One region of the Acidovorax sp. K2F genome, then DNA from elsewhere that is predicted to be linked to it. Evidence: predicted binding sites of a transcription regulator. Region 1 holds the regulator's gene; each other region holds the start of a gene.
The links. Region 1 encodes sigma-54, which starts transcription at its own class of promoters, with help from an activator protein. Its sites were predicted from a motif close to TGGCANGNAANCTGCTTT; they were not measured.
Positions count from the first base shown of each region.

Region 1 (4,876 bases):
TGGGAGGTCGAAGACGATGCGGGCCATGGTGCGGGAAGTGGGAGGGCAAAACAGGAAGCGAAGGCAGGTGCCAGCGACGGACATAGCGCATTGCGCGAAAGACAGGGTCTGCCCTTCCAGGCGCCAGATGGGAAGCACAGGGGGACGCCATCCCATCCACAGCGTGGTGCCCAGGCCACTGCAGGGGAGTGTTGCGCACGAGTCCTGTGGGCCGGGCGCCACTGTCTCGTATGCTCTCGGGCAGTGGATTTTACCGGAGCCCCTTCATGCGCCCTTTTGTTCGGACCCTGTTGACCACCCTGGCGCTGGCCGTGGTGCCGTTGGCAGCCAACGCCCAGACGCTGTACAAATCAGTGGGTACGGACGGCAGGGTGGTTTACAGCGACAAGCCTCCCACGGCCGGTGCCGTAGAGAAAACGATGAAGCTGGAAAACCTGCCGGTCAGCGTGGTACCGGGGGCGGGCCCTGCCCCCAAAACAGCCACTCCGGACACTCCACAGATTGCGGCTCCTCGGGGCGATGTGGTGCTGTACATGGCCACCTGGTGCGGCTACTGCAAGGCGGCCAAGGCCTATCTGGCGAGCAAGGGCATCGCCTATCGGGAGCTGGATATCGACACGCCTTCTGGCAAGGCGGCGTTCAGTCAGCTGGGGGCCAGAGGCGTACCGGTCTTGCTGACCAACGGCCAGAAGATCGCAGGATTCACGCCACAAGCATATGACGCGGTATTCATGGCGCGCAAATAGCCCAGCACCGAACCGTCGCCTGGACGGCCAGAGAACACTCGCGCGCCTCCACGCCGGCAGCGCTAAAGCGCTTTGCGCAAATTCGCTGGCGCGATCTTGAGCGCCTCGCGGTACTTGGCCACGGTGCGGCGTGCGCATTCGATGCCCTGCTCCTTGAGCATCTCGGCGATCTGGCTGTCGGACAGCGGCTTGGCCGGGTTTTCGGCGGACACGAACTGCTTGATCAGTGCGCGCACGGCCGTGCTGGACGCATTGCCACCAGTCTCGGTGCCCAGGCCAGAGCCAAAGAAGTACTTCAGCTCGTAGGTGCCGATCGGCGTGGCCATGTACTTGGCCGTGGTCACGCGGCTGATGGTGGACTCATGCAGGCCCAGCTCGTCGGCGATGTCGCGCAGCACCAGGGGGCGCATGGCCAATTCACCGTGGGTGAAGAAGTTCTTCTGCCGCTCGACGATGGCGCGCGAGACGCGCAGGATGGTGTCAAAACGCTGCTGGATGTTCTTGATGAACCAGCGCGCCTCCTGCAGGCGCTGCTGCATGCCCTGGTGGCCTTCGCCGCCCTTATGGCCACGCAGCGCGCCGGCGTAGATGTCGTGCACGCGCAGACGGGGCATCACATCGGGGTTGAGCTGCACGATGAAGTTGTGCTGGCCGTCCCGCCCGTTGGCACGGCCGGCTTTGCGCACGATGACGTCGGGGATGATGATGTTGCGCTCTACGTCGGCAAAACGGCGGCCAGGGCGAGGCTCCAGGCGGGCGATGAGTGCCATGGCAGATCGGGTGCGTTCTTCTCCGGCCACGCCACCTTCGCTGCACAGCTGCGTCAGGCGGCGGATGTCGCGGCGGGCCAGCATCTCCAGCGGCTGCTGACAGATGCGCAGCGCGGTCTGCACGGTCTCGGGGTCGGCGTCGCTGTCTTCGTCGGCCGCCAGCGCGGTGAGCTGCAGCGTCAGGCATTCGGCCAGGTTGCGCGCGCCCACGCCCACGGGCTCCAGGCTCTGCAGCAGACGTTGGGCCACGGTGAAGCGGTGCACCAGTTCTTCGATCTGTTCCAGGTCGTCGGGCCCGGCCAGGCTGGTAGCGAGTTCTTCCAGAGGCTCTTCGAGGTAGCCGTCGTCGTTCAGCGATTCAATGAGAAAACGCAGCGCGGCAGTGTCCACTTCAGACAGCCTCAGCGACAGTGCCTGGCGGTGCAAAAAGGCGGTGAGCGATTCGTGCGAACGGGCCAGCTCGGTGGCGTCGGCCTCGTCGCCTTCCGCATCGTTGCGGGTGCGCGCCGGGGCGTCGCCACCCCACTCGGCGTCGTTGGGCGCCATCTCGACGGTGCCGTCACCGCTCCAGTCGGGCTCGTCGGCGCCTCCACTGGGGATTTCAGCCTCGTTTTGGCTCTCAGCGCTAGTACTGCTTGCGCTGACAGCTCCTGAAAACATAGCATCATCGGCGCTGTAGTCGTCGGCCTGCGCGGGCGTGTCGGCGGCTTCCAGGCCAAACTCCTCGCGCGGGGCTTCGTCGGCATTGCGTTCGAGGAACGGGTTTTCGTCGAGCATCTGCTCGACTTCCTGCGAGAGTTCGAGCGTGGACAACTGCAGCAGCCGGATGGACTGCTGGAGCTGGGGGGTCAATGCAAGGTGCTGCGAGACGCGCAGCGACAGTCCAGGCTTCATCACATGCGGAAATGCTCGCCCAGGTACACGCGGCGTACTTCTGCGTTGTCCACGATCTCGGACGGCGTGCCCTGCGCCAGCACGCGGCCGTCGCTGATGATGAAGGCGTGGTCGCAGATGCCCAGCGTCTCGCGCACGTTGTGGTCGGTGATGAGCACACCAATACCGCGTGCCTTGAGGAAGCCGATGATGCGCTGGATCTCGATCACTGCGATGGGGTCGATGCCGGCAAAAGGCTCGTCCAGCAGGATGAAACGCGGCTGGGTGGCCAGGGCGCGGGCGATCTCGACGCGGCGGCGCTCGCCACCGGACAGCGCCAGCGCGGGCGAGGCACGCAGGTGGTCCACACGCAGCTCTTGCAGCAGTGCCGTCAGGCGCTCTTCGATGGCGTCGCGCGATAGCGGCTGGCCGTCATCGGCGCGCTGCAGTTCCAGCACCGCACGCACGTTTTCTTCGACGGTGAGCTTGCGGAAGATCGAGGCTTCTTGCGGCAGGTACGACAGACCCAGCCGAGAGCGGCGGTGGATGGGCATGTGGGCCACCGAGTGGCCGTCGATGCGAATATCGCCTGCATCGCTGCGCACCAGGCCCACGATCATGTAAAAGGATGTGGTCTTGCCCGCGCCGTTGGGGCCGAGCAACCCCACAACCTCGCCTTTTTGCACCACCAGCGACACATCCTTGACGACCTTGCGGCTGCCATAGGATTTGGCCAGATGCTGTACCTCCAGGCGGCTACCCGCCTGGGAGTCAGGACCGGTACTCACAGCAGGCCCGCTCACTTGGCGCCGCCGCCAAGGCTGTTGCTGGGGCGCAGCGCCGGTGCGGGCGCGTCAGGCGCTGGGGCCGGGGCTGCCGCGCCGGGCGGAGGGTCTTTGGGCGCCAGCACGGCGCGCACACGACCACCGGGCGCTGGTGTGTCGCCCGCTGCGGCAGAGGACGTTGGTGCCTTCTGGCCATCGACGGTGAACACATCGGTGAGGTTGTTGTAGACGATCACGGCGCCGGTGATCTCGTCGTTCAATACCGACCCACGGTACCGGCGGAGTTCGGCGCGGGTGATGAAGCGCACGTTGTCGGCCTTGCCGTCGTATTCGATGACTTCGCTTTCGCCTTCGATGAACTCGTCAGGCGCCCCCGCCACGGTGTCGCGCTTTTGGCGGAAGAACGCCCGTTTGCCCGCCTCGGCCGTGACCACGCCGTACTGGTAGCCGTCGGCGTCCTGGCGCACATCCAGCCGCGCGCCGCGCAGCACGATGGTGCCCTTGGTCATCACCACGCGGCCCGAGAACACGCTGGTCTGCTTGAGTTCATCGTGGCGCAGGGCGTCGGCCTCGATGTTCATGGGCTTGGCACGGTCAGCCTTTTCGGCATGTGCCATGCCCGCAAGGCCGGTCAAGGCTGCGAGCACAAGGAGGGGGAGTAGGCGGTGGGTCATAGGGCACGAATCTTGCAATGATTGTAGCCACCCGATGGTACCCACCCCGAAAAAAAAGCCCGCGTCAGCGGGCCTTTGGGACAACTTGCCGACAGGGTCGGCACATCATCAGGCTTTGCGTGCCGTGGCCGCCAGGTATTCGACCACCTGCAACACGGTTTGCATGCTGCCGGCCATCGTGCCGTCGGTGTAGTACTTGCCTGCCACACCCATGGAAGGCACGCCCTCAACACCGTACGAATCTTGCAGCTGCGAGGCGCGACGCACCTGGTTGGCCACACTGAAGGAGCCGTAGACCTCCTTGAACTTGGCCGCATCCACGCCCTGCTGGGTCACCCAGGCCAGGATTTCGTCGTCCTTGGCGAGCTTGGCCTTTTCCACGTGGATGGCGCGGAAGACCTTGGCGTGCAGGGCTTCGAGCTTGCCCATGCCTTCGAGCGTGTAGTACAGCTTTTGCTGGGGCACGAAGCTGGCGTTGAACGCCACGGGCACGCGGCGGATGGAGAGGTCCTTGGGCGCAGCCTTGACCCAGGCGTCCAGCGTGGGCTCGAAGGCGTTGCAGTGGGGGCAGCTGTACCAGAAGAACTCGATCACATCGACCTTGCCAGCCGGCGCATCGGGGGCGACGGGCTTGTCCAGCCGCTTGAAGTCCTTGCCCTCCTTGAACTGGCGGGCTTGCGCCATCGCGGGGTTGGCCACTGGCAGCGTCAGGGCAGAAGCGGCAACCGCCGAGGCGGCGGACAAAGAAAACTCACGGCGTTTCATGACAAAGACTCTCCTGGTTCAGGTATGCGGGATGTGAGACATCCCTTTACAAAAAGTTCAGCCCTGGTGGTGGCGCTGTATGCACAGGCCCCTGTTCACAGCCACAGGCCGATCAGCGCTGCACACGCACCAGCGCCGATTCCAGCCCGGCGCCATCGAGTTTCTCTTTGAGCACTTCGGCATCGTCACGCTTGGTGAAAGGACCGATGCGCACCCGGAAGACCGCCCGGCCATTTTGCTCACGCTCGCTCACACGGGCCTCC
Region 1 covers NZ_JAOBSQ010000056.1:43,282-48,157, forward strand. Annotated here, with positions in the region: gene N4G42_RS22530 (acyl-CoA thioesterase) at 1-27, opposite strand, end outside; gene N4G42_RS22535 (glutaredoxin family protein) at 267-746, shown strand; gene N4G42_RS22540 (RNA polymerase factor sigma-54) at 809-2,410, opposite strand; gene lptB (LPS export ABC transporter ATP-binding protein) at 2,410-3,192, opposite strand; gene lptA (lipopolysaccharide transport periplasmic protein LptA) at 3,189-3,848, opposite strand; gene N4G42_RS22555 (thiol:disulfide interchange protein DsbA/DsbL) at 3,957-4,613, opposite strand; gene N4G42_RS22560 (SPOR domain-containing protein) at 4,726-4,876, opposite strand, start outside.

Region 2 (4,876 bases), on a different contig from region 1:
CGGGTCTCCATCGAATTTGACACCGCATGCGCTCACCAAACCGGCGCAACAGGTGTTTTTTGTTCAGCTACCGTTGCAACAGTGGGCCCTACCGGTGTCGAAATGGAGGCCCTCACAGCCGTCCAAATTGCACTACTTACTATCTACGACATGTGCAAGGCGGTGGACCGGAGAATGTCCATTCACGATGTGTCTGTCGTTGAGAAGCACGGAGGGAACTCAGGGAGTTTTGTAAAGTAAGCTGCTTAGGCGGTCTTCTCCAACCAGGAACATATAAAAACTCAAGAGCCCTCTCTTAGCCCACGCTAATTAAATTTAGGCCAAGTGACCTGTGCCATTGATGTATAAGTGACCGCAAGCGCCTGCCACTGCGCTCGTAATTCGTCTGCTGCACGGGGCTTTACTCCATTTGATCGCAACATCACGATCAGCCAATATTCAGCTTCATGAGGCTGATTTGCCAATGCGTACATCGATGCCAGCTTAAATTGCCCCACAAGGCTCGGTGTCAGCTTTGACACCCGAATTGCTCGTGCTATGTCCGCTTCGCTGTGCTCGCTTACTGGATCAACTCTACCTAGCCAAAGCAAATCCTCCAGATGGCTGAGAACCAAGGGTGAGGGCGACGCGTTTTCATCAGGCTTCGCAAGCTTTTGGTGCTCAAAGCGGAGGGCGAAGAAACTTTTCTCAATCGGAAGGTAGTCACGTGCAGTGATAAAACACCCTAGGAATGCTGCTCCCAGCATCACGAACAGAGGCCAGTGGGGCGTTCGAAAGAGTACCTTGAATCCCAAAGACACATTGAGCGCCCCAACAATCAACCCCAATGGCAATAAAAAGTAAGCGTAATACAGTGGAAACTCTAACATCCCATGGATGCCAAGTGCTAACACAAAGAGAAGCATCCACAACTGGTCCCGTGTTCGCAGTCTTAACAAGGCGACCACAAACCAAAACACCAGAACTGTGCATATCGCCAAGCCAATCGGAATGCCCATAAAAACCAGCAAATCCAAAAAAAGATTGTGGGCGTGCCTCAAGCTTCCGTATGTAGGCACCTGGTAGGGATCCGCGGGGAACTGCGTCAAGCTGGTCTGCATCCAGCCATAGCCGAACCAAGGCTGGTGCTTTAAGGAATCCAATACACCTACCCAAATATCAAGCCGTATTTCCCCTCCCATGAGCCCACGCACTTCTTGGGGCGGGCGTCCAAGCAAGATATTGACATGGGGCAGGGCGAAAACGCAGAGCACAAATATGACGACCCAGCAGAAGGCCGCACTGACGAAGACCCACTTCACGCCGAGTCGCTTGCGCCAAAATAGTATTACTGCCGTCGCGCAAGAAATTACCACCCAACTGGTGCGCGACTCTGTCAGCGCCAAACCAATGGCCAGCAGTGCGGCCAAGATCCACGCCGCCTTGCCTGGAAGGCGCTGCTGCTCGTAAAGCCAAGCACAAGCCAGAACTCCGAGACACATCAAGCTGGCGAGTTGGTTCGGCTGTCCGATGTTGGCGTGGAATCTTCCGGCAGGTGCCGGAAGGAACAGCCAAAAAGCATCACCCACATCGACACCCAGCCACTGCTGCAGCTGAATCAACAATGAACCCATGGCACCAATGAGTACCGCCACAAATAAGAACTGAGCACATTGTCCTGGCCTAGAGCGCTCCCAGGCGCCGCCACTGAGCAACGCAATAAAGAGCGCCAAAAGATACAAAGCACTAATCCAGGCAACTCCAGAAGCTTCGATGAGACCTGCTGCGTGCTGAATTCCAACTGCAAGAAGGCACCCAAGGACTACCAACGGCAGCAGGTGCCAACCCAAAAGCCCCTCGCCCCGATGCCGCCAAAGCACTGCAGCGGCTACGAGACCCAGCACTATGCTAGCCCAGGCGTCGGAATAGAAGTCTGCCCATGGCCAATGGTGATTCGGGAGCCACCAGCTAACCGCCAGAGCCATCGCGGCCAGCGTCAGATGCCCGGTGCTTTTGGAAACAGGAGGGATGGTTGTCATGCAGGAAAAAGGAAGTCGCGAAATACAAAGAGGGGGCTATGCCCCCTCCTGTTGAACCAAGCGCTAAATAGATTACTTGCAAGAACCAGGTGCGTATTTCAGTGCTGCACCAGCGCCTTTGCAAATCCACTCGTACACCTGGGTACCTTGACCACCACCTACAGCCGTCAAAGCGTAGGGGGTAGTGCCACTCATGTACGGCGTAAGGGTAATGGTGTCACCAGCCACAAAGTTGGGAGTCTGGCCCAGATTTGATGCGTGCGGAGTCACAGTAATCTGGCCTGTCCCAGCATTCGTAGCGATCGATGCCACCATCTTCGTTGGGCCAGTAGCATCGCAGCCAAACGCATTGGTGCCCGACAGGGTAGCGTCAGGGCGCATGCTCTGGATGGTCTCGCTGATGGTTGTACGGCACTGGGAAGCTGCCAAAACCACTTCGGACATACGTGCTTTGATTGTGTAGTCCTTGTATGCGGGCAACGCCACAGCAGCCAAGATACCGATGATCGCGACCACGATCATCAATTCGATCAGGGTAAAACCCTTTTGCATAGAACGCTTCATGAAGAACTCCTAGGAAAAATTGCAAATGCGCATTGACTATGCAAGTGCCGTGCCTGCTTGAGGGCGGTGAATCGAAGCCCCGCAGAGCCAGGAGGAAACAGGCCCCAGGACAAACAACGGCTCTTTTCAGCACCTACAAGAACATCAAAAATCAAGCGTTACCGATGAATCTTGCTGGAGATTTGCTTGCCTCAAAGATTCTTTGCTGAGCAGGCCAAGTCGAGCACCCGTATGCACCCTTGCCATCTCAGCACACGATCTCTAAACCCCCTCGGAATTACATTTTTGTCAGCCAGTATTGTCACAACCGAGCGCAAGGCGTTCAGACCTGGAACGTCTGCCCTGCGGTTAACCAACGGATGTCATGTTGGCTTTGGAAGATGTTTGTGGTGGAGTCAAACCGCTTGATTTCGTCAATGATCAGTGAGGTCTCCGACGGCTTGGTGTGTGTGACGTAGATGGGGTAGCGGTCACTCGGCGCGATATGGGCCAGTTCCTGCGCTAAAACCTCGGGGGAAAGGTGCAGGCTCCGCCGGGCAAGATCGCTTTCACGGTTGCTGAAGGCTGTTTCAATCACCAAACAAGCCACCTTCAATGTGTTGATGCGATTCCAGAATAGCGGGTTACGCTCTGTATCACCGCTGAACACCCACCAGCCGGTATTGCCTTTCACCGCAAACCCCACAGCGGGAACGGTATGGTGGGCTGGTAGCACCTCCATCTGAACACCTGCGATGTTCAACACGTCACCCGAAACAAAAGCTTGATACTGCAGAAACGGAGATACAGCAGACGGTATCGCGCTGAAATCTGGCCAGATGACGTTGTTGAACACGTGCGTCTGAAGTGCAGCGATAGTCGCAGCCAAGGCGTGCACTTGCACCGGGTAACGGCGCTGTGACGACACTGCGTCGAGCATCAGGGGCAGTGCGGCGATGTGATCCAGGTGGGAATGGGTCAGCAGCACATGGTCAATCTTGGCCATCTCTTCCAGCGTGAGGTCGCCCACACCAGTTCCCGCATCGAGCAAGATGCTGTCACCGATCAAGAACGATGTCGTGCGACAGTCCTTGGCGATAGCGCCGGAGCACCCCAGCACGCGAACCTTCATGTCAAGCCTTCTACTTGGTGTCGAAATTGGTGGCGCTATCCCAATCCGGGTTGAAAGGCAAATTACGCAGGCCTTCGACCCGTGCCGCGTACAACTCGTACAGGATGCTGTGGGGTCTAAGACCTCGCAACTGCCCCATCAGTTTGTCGCATTGTGCCCATTCTTGTGCTGCGTAGGCACGCAGAAAACCCTCCCACACAGCCAGTTCTTCACCGAGATCGGTGGGTAGTTGCCCTCGGGGGGCGAGGGGCTGGTAGATCGGCACGGCCTGCGCCTTGCCCTTGACGCGCACGCGATCCATGGCTTGCCATACGAACTGAGGGGCGAGCTGCATGGCAGATTCGCTCACCACGATCGAAGTACCGTAGTGCTTGGACAGCCCCTCCAGGCGAGAGCCAAGGTTGACCGCATCGCCGATGACCGTATAGCTGCGCCGGATGTCAGAGCCCATGTCACCCACGCACATGACCCCGGTGTTGAGCCCAATGCCCACCCCGATCTCGGGCAAACCGCGCTGGCGATGATTGGCGTTGATTTGCCCAATGGCCTGCGACATTTCCAGGGCCGCAGTCACTGCCAGTTGCGCATGATCAGGCGTGGCTACTGGAGCCCCCCAAAAAGCCATAACACAGTCGCCCATGTATTTGTCAATCGTTCCCCGGTGGCTGCGGATGATGTGGGTGAGCTTGCTGAACACCTCATTCAACAAGCCTTGCAATTGCAGCGGTTCCATCCGTTCAGACATTGCGGTGAAGCCGCGCATGTCGCAGAACATCACCGTCAGCTCCCGGTTGGTGGCCTGCATGCTGTAGTGCTCAGGCTGCTTGACCATCTCGGCCACCAGCTCTGGCGGCACATAGGCGCTAAACAGCGCTGCGAGCTCGCGCTTGGACCGGCTCTCCACAAAGTAGCCATACGCCATGTTGAGGGCAAAGGCCAGCATAGCCATCACCACCGCAGTGGCGAGCGGCAACGCCAGCCCCTGCGCGATGTACATCCACAGATTGAGTCCTACCAGCGCACAAAGCACACCACCACTAAGCAAGACCGCAGACGATGCTGACAAGAGCGGCAAGGCAACTGCCAATAGCAAACCCGCGCACAGCAGCTGCAGCACATCAAAGCCAGCGGCATAGTCCGGCCGAACGATGCTCTTGCCATCCAGGAATGCCGACAACACGTT
Region 2 covers NZ_JAOBSQ010000059.1:164,641-169,516, forward strand. Annotated here, with positions in the region: gene moaC (cyclic pyranopterin monophosphate synthase MoaC) at 1-240, shown strand, start outside; gene N4G42_RS23545 (PglL family O-oligosaccharyltransferase) at 306-2,018, opposite strand; gene N4G42_RS23550 (pilin) at 2,091-2,582, opposite strand; gene N4G42_RS23555 (MBL fold metallo-hydrolase) at 2,905-3,693, opposite strand; gene N4G42_RS23560 (CHASE2 domain-containing protein) at 3,704-4,876, opposite strand, start outside.
Region 2: a site for sigma-54 is predicted at 2,620-2,637, ahead of N4G42_RS23550 (pilin). Genes of this name have one in related genera too.

Region 3 (4,876 bases), on a different contig from region 1:
CCCGCAAACGGGTTGGTCAGCACCGCGCCGATGGCACCACGCAGCAGCGGCACATCGGCCACCGGCCCGAACTCGTGCCGGATTTCCTCAAGATGGGTAAAAACGCGTCGTATCTGGATCATTCTGGAGACCTGTGCATTTCGTTAAGCAAATACTGAACCAACTTCCGATTCCACCGCCGGATCCCGGGGCCATACCGCATCCGCCAACGCCTGGGGCGCCGAGGTCGCCACGAACTGCCCCTGGCACGCCAGCAGCGCAAACCACAGCAGGCCGCTGGACTGCAATTCTTGCGCTTTTTGCAGCCCCTGGTGCAATGCCCGGGCCACCAGCTCCCTGGGCAAGGCAGGGACATCCACGGTGACTGGAATGGCCCCCAGGTCACTGTCGTCCCGCACCTGCCACGCGGGCCTGCGCACGATCCGCGCATCGGCCACATCCACCGCGTTGGCCACGATGGTTGCGGCCGCATCGGCCTGCGCCGCCGAACGCGCCAGCACCGTCACGCTGTCCGCAATGCCCAGCGACTGGCTGCGCCCCCTCCAGCCGCTGGTGGCCACACCGCGCACTGGCATGGCGCTGTCGATGCGGATCTGCCCATCCAGCACCAAACCGTTGCGCAACTGTGCAGCATTCAGTGCGGCGATGTCAGCGTACACCCCCACCGTGACCGACTGGCCGGGCGCCAGGTGCAGCGCAATGTCGCCGCCGTTGTTGACCCAGGCGCGGTCTATGCCCGGCTGCTCGTAGCAGGCCAGAATCTCCTGCGCCACTGAACCCGCCACCGCCGCCATCGATGTGATGAAGCCTGCGCGGTAGGGACTGCAGGCGGCCCACATGCGGCGCGCCACCACGCCCTGCAACGTGCAGTGCGCACCCACCGGCGCCCGCAGGCCGGGGAGTTCATTCACCAGCTCCTGCAGCAGCCCTTCAAAACGTTGCCAGGCGCGTTCGTGCGCCTGGGCCACGGCGTCGCGCGCCCCTTCGGCCTGGAGGATGAGGTCCATCGGACCATGCTGGAAATGCCAGCGGCCATCGGACAGGAGCTTGCGAGCGGCTTGCATGTGCGTTTCAGTACTCAACGCAGGGCGTACCGCCCGCAGCCGTAAACACCGGCGCGGCCCCCGCCAGAGACGCCGAGCAAGGGCCGCCCCGCAGCGAGGGTGTCGTCCCCCTGGAGGGGGAAGGCGCGAAGCGACTCAGGGGGTGTTTCATATCAACCCAGCAGAGGTGGGCGACCCAGCGGCCACGGATTGGCGGCGGGCAAGGTCTGCCACACGCGCGCCTGCGGTGCACCATCGTTGTGCCACGCACCGCGCTCCAGCACTTCGCGCAGGCTGCGGATCTGTTCGGTGTGCCCGCCCAGCGCTTCGTAGTCCGCACGGCGCATGCTGAACTCGATGGGCGCCACGATGGCGGGGGTGGGCACGGTGCCAAAGCTGTTGTCCGGCATGCGCAGCACGTCGGCCATCACGGTGATACCGCCGCCCGGCCATACATAGGCAGGGGCACCGCCACAGGTCACGTTGACCAGCGCGTTCTTGATGGAGCGCGTGAGCAGCACCGGGTTCTCGGTCACTCCTGCGCGCAGACTGCCGCCAGCACCGCCGAGGAAAAGCACGGACGCCAGCGAGGGCTCGCAGTTTTCGCCGATGCGGTCCACGATACGGCGCACCTCGGCAGGCATCTCGGATTCAACCGGATGGAGTTGCTCGTCCAGCACGTACCAGGAGGCATGCTCGCCGGTGGTGGAGGTCATCAACAAGCGCAGCCCCGGCCAGGCCACGGATTCGTCCCAGCCCTCGATGATGGACAGCGGGTCGGCAATGTCGGTGCCGCCCCAGCCGGTGCCCGGGTTGGCCACCTGAAAGTAACGGCCCGGTGTGGACTTGCGCCCGCGCATCTGGATGCCCGAAGGCTTCATGTCGAGGCAACGGCCCGCCTGGTGCTCGGTGAGCACGCCGGTGATGTGGTCATCCACCACCACCACCTCGTCCGCATGGCCGAAGAACTGGCGCGCAAAGATGCCAATGGCCGCCGAGCCGCAGCCCACGCGCATGCGCTGCTCGGCCACACCGTTGACGATGGGCGCACGCCCCGCCTGGATCACGAGCTGCGAGCCGCCGTCGATGGTGAACTCCACCGCCTGCTTGTTGCCCAGCGCCTGCATCATCTCGGCGGTGATGCGGCCTTCTTTCTTGGTGCCACCCGTGAGGTGGTGCACACCGCCCAGCGACAGCATCTGCGAGCCGTACTCTGCCGTGGTCACATGGCCCACCACCTCGCCCTTGCAGCGCACGTTGGCCTGCTCGGAGCCTAGGAAGCGGTCGGTGTCGATCTTCACCTTGAAGCTGCAGTAGCTGAAGATGCCCTCGGTGACCACGGTGACCATGTCCACGCCATCGGTCTGGGAACCCACGATGAAGGGCGCCGGCTTGTAGTCGGGGTAGGTGGTGGACGAGCCCACGCCCGTCACGAACACCTCTTCAGACAGCAGCAGGTCACCGTTCCATGTGGGTGCTGGAGCCACTGCGGTCTCAGCGTCTTGTGCAGCCGGAGCGCGGCCCGCAAACGGCACCAGCGCGGCCTCGCCCACCTCCAGGGTCTTGCGCAGCAGCACCACCGGGTCCAGCCGCACGAGCACGCCCGCGTGGTTGGCATAACGGTCGCAAGCCCCTGCGCGGCCTTCGGAAATCTGGCACAGCACCGGACACGCATTGCACTCGACTTTGGCAGCGTTCATGCGCTCGTTGCGGGGCCGGGCGCGCTCGAGCACCTGCGGCAGATCCGGCGCATCCATGCCAGGTAGCCCGTCGGTCTTGGTGTGTTCAGTCATCGTGGCGGCCCATTCATTGCATTGTGGCAAGTGCTTGTACGCGCATTGCATTTTGTGTAGCATTCACTTAACTTAAATGTTGTGAACACTACATTCGATGTCAATGTAGCGGAATCAACCAGACTCTGCAATGGTGTTTTTGCGCCCCCAAAAATGGTGCATGAGGAGCCCCAAAATGACGCACGTTGTGACAGACGCCTGCATTCGGTGCAAGTACACCGACTGCGTCGATGTGTGCCCTGTCGATTGCTTCAAGGAAGGGCCGGAATACCTGGTCATTGACCCGGACGAATGCATCGACTGCGCGGTGTGCATTCCGGAGTGCCCGGCCAACGCCATCTATGCCGAAGACGACCTGCCCGAAGGCATGGAAATCTTTCTGCAGTTCAACAAAAAGCTGGCGCCCACGCTCCCCACAATCACCAAAAGAAAAGCGGCTTTGCCAGATGCGGAACAATGGAGGGTTGTGAGCCACAAGCTTTCAGGCCTGAACATTGCGCTGTAGAGCGCATGGGGCCCTGCTCTTCAGCCAAATTCCTTATTTGCTTCCAACTTTTCCATCTAACGCACCATGAGCGCCTTTCTTGACGAACGCGTCCTGACGGTCCACCACTGGACGGACCGCCTTTTCTCCTTCACCACCACGCGCGACACCGCGCTGCGCTTCTCCAACGGCCATTTCACGATGATTGGCCTGCGCGGCGAAAACGGCAAACCCCTGCTGCGCGCCTATAGCATCGTCAGCCCCAACTACGAAGAGCACCTGGAGTTCCTCTCCATCAAGGTGCCCGACGGCCCGCTGACCTCGCGCCTGCAGCACATCAAGGTGGGCGACACCATCGTGGTCGGCAAGAAGCCCACAGGCACCCTGCTGATCGACTACCTGCTGCCCGCCAAGCGGCTGTACATGCTCTCCACCGGCACGGGCGTGGCCCCGTTCCTGAGCTTGATCCGCGACCCCGAGACTTATGAGAAGTTCGAGGAAGTCATCCTGGTGCACGGCGTGCGCGAGGTGAAGGAGCTGGCCTACCACGACTACATCACGCAGGAGCTGCCACAACACGAGTTCCTGGGCGAGATGGTCACCAAGCAGCTCAAGTACTACCCCACCGTGACGCGCGAGCCTTTCAAGCACCAAGGCCGTGTGACCACCGTGATCGAAAACGGCCAGATGGCCCGCGACCTGGGCCTGCCCGCACTCAACCCCACCGAAGATCGCGTGATGATCTGCGGCAGCCCCGAAATGCTGCGCGACCTCAAGCACATGATGGAAGAGCGTGGCTTCAAGGAAGGCAACACCACGAAGCCCGGCGACTTCGTGATCGAGCGCGCGTTCGCAGAGCAGTGATCCCCCGGCGGCCCCCTTACCGGGGGCCCGCCTCATCCACCAGGACCCGCCATGTCTGCCACTCCCACCAAGACCCGGACCGCGTCCCCCCGCGCCGCATCCGCCCGCAAGACGGGCGTGCGCGAGCAGGCCGCACAGACCACGCGCGACAACATCCTGAAGGCGGCGACCAAAGTGTTCGCCCGCTACGGCTACGAAGGCGGCAGCGTGGAGAAGATCTCCAAGGCGGCCAAGTCGTTCGACCGGATGATCTATTACTACTTCGGCAGCAAGGAAGGCCTGTTCATCGAGGTGCTGGAGGAAACCTACCGGCGCATGAACGATGCGGAGTCCAAGCTGGACCTGGACACCGCCAAACCGGTGGAGGCGCTGCAGGCGGTAATCCGCTTTGTGGTGGGCTACTACCGCAAGAACCCCGAGTTCATCACGCTGCTCAACACCGAGAACCTGCACAAGGGCAAGCACATCTCCAAGTCGATGCGCGCCCGTGAATACTCGTCGCCCGCCATCGAGGTGATCCGCCGCGTGCTCGAAAGCGGCCAGGCGCAAGGGCTGTTCCGCAAGGACGTGTCGGCGCGCGATGTGTACCTGCTGATCGCCGCCACGGGCTACTTCTACATGTCCAACCGGCACACGCTGTCGGCCTTTCTGGGCGAAGACCTGGAGACGCCCGACGCGCTGGCGCACTGGGA
Region 3 covers NZ_JAOBSQ010000001.1:245,930-250,805, reverse strand. Annotated here, with positions in the region: gene N4G42_RS01210 (amino acid synthesis family protein) at 1-122, opposite strand, end outside; gene N4G42_RS01205 (UPF0280 family protein) at 144-1,064, opposite strand; gene N4G42_RS01200 (6-hydroxynicotinate reductase) at 1,217-2,836, opposite strand; gene fdxA (ferredoxin FdxA) at 3,012-3,341, shown strand; gene N4G42_RS01190 (ferredoxin--NADP reductase) at 3,408-4,184, shown strand; gene N4G42_RS01185 (TetR/AcrR family transcriptional regulator) at 4,236-4,876, shown strand, end outside.
Region 3: a site for sigma-54 is predicted at 2,881-2,898, ahead of N4G42_RS01200 (6-hydroxynicotinate reductase). Genes of this name have one in related genera too.

Region 4 (4,876 bases), on a different contig from region 1:
ACAAAAAAGGGCCACCGCGATGAGTGGTGGCCCAGGTATTTACCCGCCTTGTCTCGCATGGGTGGTTTGGAGTGGCTGACAAAGCTCAGCGCAGCGGTTCTGGCTAGGCGCTGTGTCGCAGGCAGTACTGCAAGTACGACAAGACACAGCAACAACGCCAGAAGAGTTTTGTCATCCACTCCCCTTACTTGGCCGTGGACTTGGGCTGGCTGTCGTCCACCTTCACGGTGAACTTGCCGGCCAGGATGTCGGCCTCCTTGGCCTTGACCTTGGCGACGATGTCGGCCGGCACCTTCTTCTCGAAGGTGCCCAGGGGCGCGAGTTCGGAGCCCTTGTGCTTCATCATCGAATATGGGCCGTAGTCCTCGGCCGTGAATTTGCCGTCCTTGACCAGCTTGAGCGCGCGCTCGATGCTGGGCTCCATGTGCCACAGGGCCGATGCCACCACGGTGTCGGGGTACTGCTCTTGCGTATTGATCACGTTGCCGATGGCGAGCTTGCCTTTTTCCTTGGCCGCGTCGCTCACGCCAAAGCGCTCGGCGTAGAGCACGTCGGCGCCCTTGTCGATCATGGCGAAGGTGGCTTCCTTGGCCTTGGGTGGGTCAAACCAGCTGTTGATGAAGGTGATGGTGAACTCGACCTTGGGGTTGGTCTCTTTGGCGCCCGCCATGAAGGCGTGCATCAGGCGGTTGACTTCGGGGATGGGGAAGCCGCCCACCATGCCGATCTTGTTGGTCTTGGTCATGCCGCCAGCCACCATGCCGCTGAGGTACGCGGGCTCCTGGATGTAGTTGTCGAACACGCTGAAATTGGGCGCCTGTGGCTTGCCGGAGGAGCCGAGCAGGAACGAAGTCTTGGGGAAGTCCTTGGCCACCTTGCGGGCGGCGGCTTCTACCGCAAAGGCCTCGCCCACGATGAGCTGGTTGCCGCCGGTGGCGTACTCGCGCATCACGCGCTCGTAGTCGGCGTTGCTCACGTTTTCGCTGGCCTTGTATTCGATCTCGCCACGTGCCTCGGCGGCCTTGAGGGCCTTGTGGATGCGGCTGACCCATTGCTGTTCAAAGGGCACCGTGTAGATCGCCGCGACCTTGATCTTGGACTGCGCGAAGGCCAAAGAGGGCGCCATCGCCATGGCGGCCGAGAGGGCCATGGAGGTGCAGAGCAGGCGTCCGGTGAAGATGCGGCGAGTGGTCATGGTGGGGTTCCTTCAGACAAGCAAACAAGGAGGTTGGGTGTGCTGCTACCAAGCAAGGAGCGCGCCAGTCGGTGGCTGTGTAACTGCAAACCAGCGGCAAGTCTGCCAGAGGAAAGCCACCAGTTGGTAAAAAAATGGTGCATGCGTGCAGCGCATCCGGAAACCAGGCTGGGGCACCCCACCAGGGTAGGGCTCACAATGGGCTGTTACGCAACGCAGGGAGGCCCGGTGATGAAAAAAAAAGCCACCGCTGGGCGGCAGGCCCTGCGGTGGCTGGTGCACGGGCGCTGCCGTTGTGCGCTTATTTGGTGCCAAAAATGCGGTCACCCGCATCGCCCAGGCCTGGCAGGATGTAGCCGTGGTCGTTCAGCTCGCGGTCGATGGCGGCGGTGAAGATGGGCACGTCGGGGTGGGCCTTCTGCAGCGTGGCCACGCCTTCAGGGGCGGCCAGCAGGCAGACGAACTTGATGGAGCGGGGGTTGAGCTTCTTGAGGCGGTCCACACAGGCTGCGGCGGAGTTGCCAGTGGCCAGCATCGGGTCCACCACGATGATGTCGCGCTCGTCCATCTCGGACGGCATCTTGAAGTAGTACTCCACGGGCTGCAGCGTGGCCGGGTCGCGGTACAGGCCGATGTGGCCCACGCGGGCGCCGGGCACCACGTTGAGCATGCCGTCCAGAAAGCCGTTGCCCGCGCGCAGGATGGAGACCAGCACCAGCTTCTTGCCATCGATCATCTTGCCGGTCATGGTCTCCAGCGGGGTTTCGATCTGCACATCCTGCAGCGGCATGTCGCGGGTCACTTCGTACGCCATCAGCGTGGACAGCTCGCCCAGCAGGCGGCGAAAGCTGTTGGTGCTGGCGTCTTTCTTGCGCATCAGCGTGAGCTTGTGCTGGACGAGGGGGTGGGTGATGACGGTGACGTTGCTCATGGGGAACCTGAAAGGAGAAGGGCAGAGGCCTTTGCGCTGACGAACAGGCGCGCTCTGCCGCGCGGTGAGTGAAAAAGTGGGGGCTAGTCTGCCAGAAACCGTGCCAGCCGCGACAAATCGACGTTGCCGCCGCTGATGAGGATGCCGACGCGCGCTCCGTGGATGTCGACGTTGCCATGCTGTGCCCCGGCGAAGGCCAGGGCGCCTGTGGGCTCGACCACGATCTTCATGCGCTCGGCAAAAAAGCGCAGGGACTCGACCAGTTGCTCGTCGGTGGCGGTGACCATGTCGTCGGCCAGGCGCTGGATGATGGGGAAGGTGAGCTGGCCCAGCGCCTGGGTTTGTGCGCCGTCGGCAATGGTGTGGGGCGTGGGGATCTGCACCACATGCCCGGCCTTGACCGACTGCTGGCCGTCGTTGCCCGCTGCGGGCTCCACCCCTACCACCCGGCATTGCGGCGCCAGGGCCTCGGCGGCCAGCAGGCTGCCCGCAAGCAGGCCGCCGCCGCCGACGCAGACGAACAGGTAGTCCAGGTCAGGCACTTCTTCAAAAAGCTCCTTGGCCGCCGTGCCCTGGCCCGCGATCACATGGGGGTGGTCGAACGGGGGGACCAGCGTCATGCCGCGCTCCAGCGCCAGGCGGCGGCTGATGGCCTCGCGGTCTTCGGTGTAGCGGTTGTAGGTGACGACCTGGGCGCCATAGTCGCGCGTGGCGGCCATCTTGGAGGCGGGGGCGTCCTCGGGCATGACGATGGCGGCAGGCATGTCCAGCAGCCGGGCCGACAGTGCAATGGCCTGCGCGTGGTTGCCCGCCGAGAAGGCGAGCACACCACGTTCGCGCTGCTCATCGGTGAACTGGGCCAGGGTATTGAACGCGCCCCGGAACTTGAAGGCGCCGGTGCGCTGCAGGTTCTCGCACTTGAAGAACAGCTGCGCGCCCAGCCGCTCGTCGGCGGTGCTGGAGCGCAGCACGGGCGTGCGGTGCGCCATGCCCTTGAGCCGGTGCGCGGCAGCGGCCACATCGTCGTAGGTGGGTGGGGTCAGGCTGGGCAGCGTCATGGTGGCGGCATCCTTGTGGGCAGGGCTGGAAGACGGCCAAACCCCTTAAGGCCTGATGATAGCCCTTTGCCTCGCCATTTCAAGCAAAAGGGCTTGCAAGCGCTAGTGCTGCATGCCTGGGCAGCTATACATTTTGATGTGGCACATGCCCGTGCGCGCACCGCAATCCGGGCCGCATGGCGCGGCCCGGCGGCGCTCAGCCCAGCTCGCTGAACCGTTGCAATGGTGTGAGCGCCGGGAACTCGCCCGCGCGTTTTTGCTTCATGGCCGTGACCGATTCGCGCACATGCTGGTTGCTCCAGATGGCGCCCTGCAGCCAGCCCATCTGGCGCAGGCTGTCTTCCACGCTGTGGTCGCGCGCGTAGTTCACGGCCTGCTTGGTGCCCCAGATGGCCACCGGGGGTTTGGACGCGATCTCCTTGGCGCACTGCAGCGCGGCAGCCAGCATGGCCTCTTGCGTGTCGAACACCTCGTTGACCAGGCCATAATCCAGGGCCTTGGCGGCGCTCAGGCGCCGGCCGGTGTAGGCCAGTTCTTTGACCACACCCAGCGGAATGAGCTTGGGCAGGCGCTGCAGCGTGCCCACGTCGGCCACCATGCCGATGTTGATCTCCTGGATGCAGAAGAACGCATCCTGCGTGGCGTAGCGGATGCAGCCTGCGGTGACCATGTCCACCGCGCCGCCGATGCAGCCGCCGTGGATGGCCATGATCACGGGGATGCGCAGGTTGTCGATGCGTGTGAAGGTGGCCTGCATGTCGGTCAGCAGGTCGAAGATGGCGGCCCGGCCTTCGGGGCTCTGGTCGTCCATGGTGATGGCGCCGCCAAAGGTCTCCAGCGCCATCCCGGCGCTGAAATGTTTGCCGGTGCTGCTGATGACCAGCGCCCGCGCCTCGCCCGCCTGGTGCAGCTGGGCCAGCACCGTGTCCAGCTCGCGCCAGAAGGTAGGGTGCATGGTGTTCATGGCCTCGGGTTTGTTCAGAACCAGATGGGCCACGTGGTCAGTGATGCTGAGGGAAAAGCAGGTGAGGGTGTTCATGGGGTGCCACTGTAGACCGGTGGGTGCAGGCCCGGTCGTCGCCTGGGTGACTGGGCGTGATTTCAGGCCATTTTGGCTGCATGCGCTAGTGCATCATGCCTGGGTAGCTATCAAAAAGAGAGTGATTGGGGTTGGCGTTGTGCCGCCCGTGGGGCCGGTGGACCAGGCGCTCAGTCCCCGCCGCCACCACAACCGCCGCCGTCGCCCCCGCCATCCCCGCCGCCGTCACTGCCTGCATCCGAACTCTCGGCACCGCCAAAGTCGCCCGAGCTGCCGCTGTAGCTGCCGTCCGAAAAACTGGTGCCGCAGTAGCTGTCGCCGCCGCTGCCGCCCGCGTCGCTCTTGCGGGCAATGTCGGAGCAGTCGGGCACGTAGCTGAAGCCTCCGGCAATCGCGAACTTGGCGTCCAGTGCAAACAGCAGGGGCAGGCGGCTGGGCGCCTTGGGGTCGATGGATTCTTCCTTGCACACCCAGTACCAGCAGCGGCGCAGGCCGTCGTTGTGGCGCGCCTTGTGGCCCAGCGCCTCAGCGGGAGTGTGGTGCAAAAAGAAACCCAGTGCGTTCTGGCACCACAGTTTGTACGCCTGCGTGTGCAGGATGAATTCGTGCCACAGCGCATCGACCGCCTTGGAGGGCATGGCCACAAACTGCTG
Region 4 covers NZ_JAOBSQ010000038.1:62,752-67,627, reverse strand. Annotated here, with positions in the region: gene N4G42_RS14650 (BMP family protein) at 185-1,195, opposite strand; gene upp (uracil phosphoribosyltransferase) at 1,497-2,126, opposite strand; gene N4G42_RS14640 (threo-3-hydroxy-L-aspartate ammonia-lyase) at 2,210-3,184, opposite strand; gene N4G42_RS14635 (enoyl-CoA hydratase-related protein) at 3,381-4,223, opposite strand; gene N4G42_RS14630 (glycine-rich domain-containing protein) at 4,394-4,876, opposite strand, start outside.
Region 4: a site for sigma-54 is predicted at 1,245-1,262, ahead of N4G42_RS14650 (BMP family protein). Genes of this name have one in related genera too.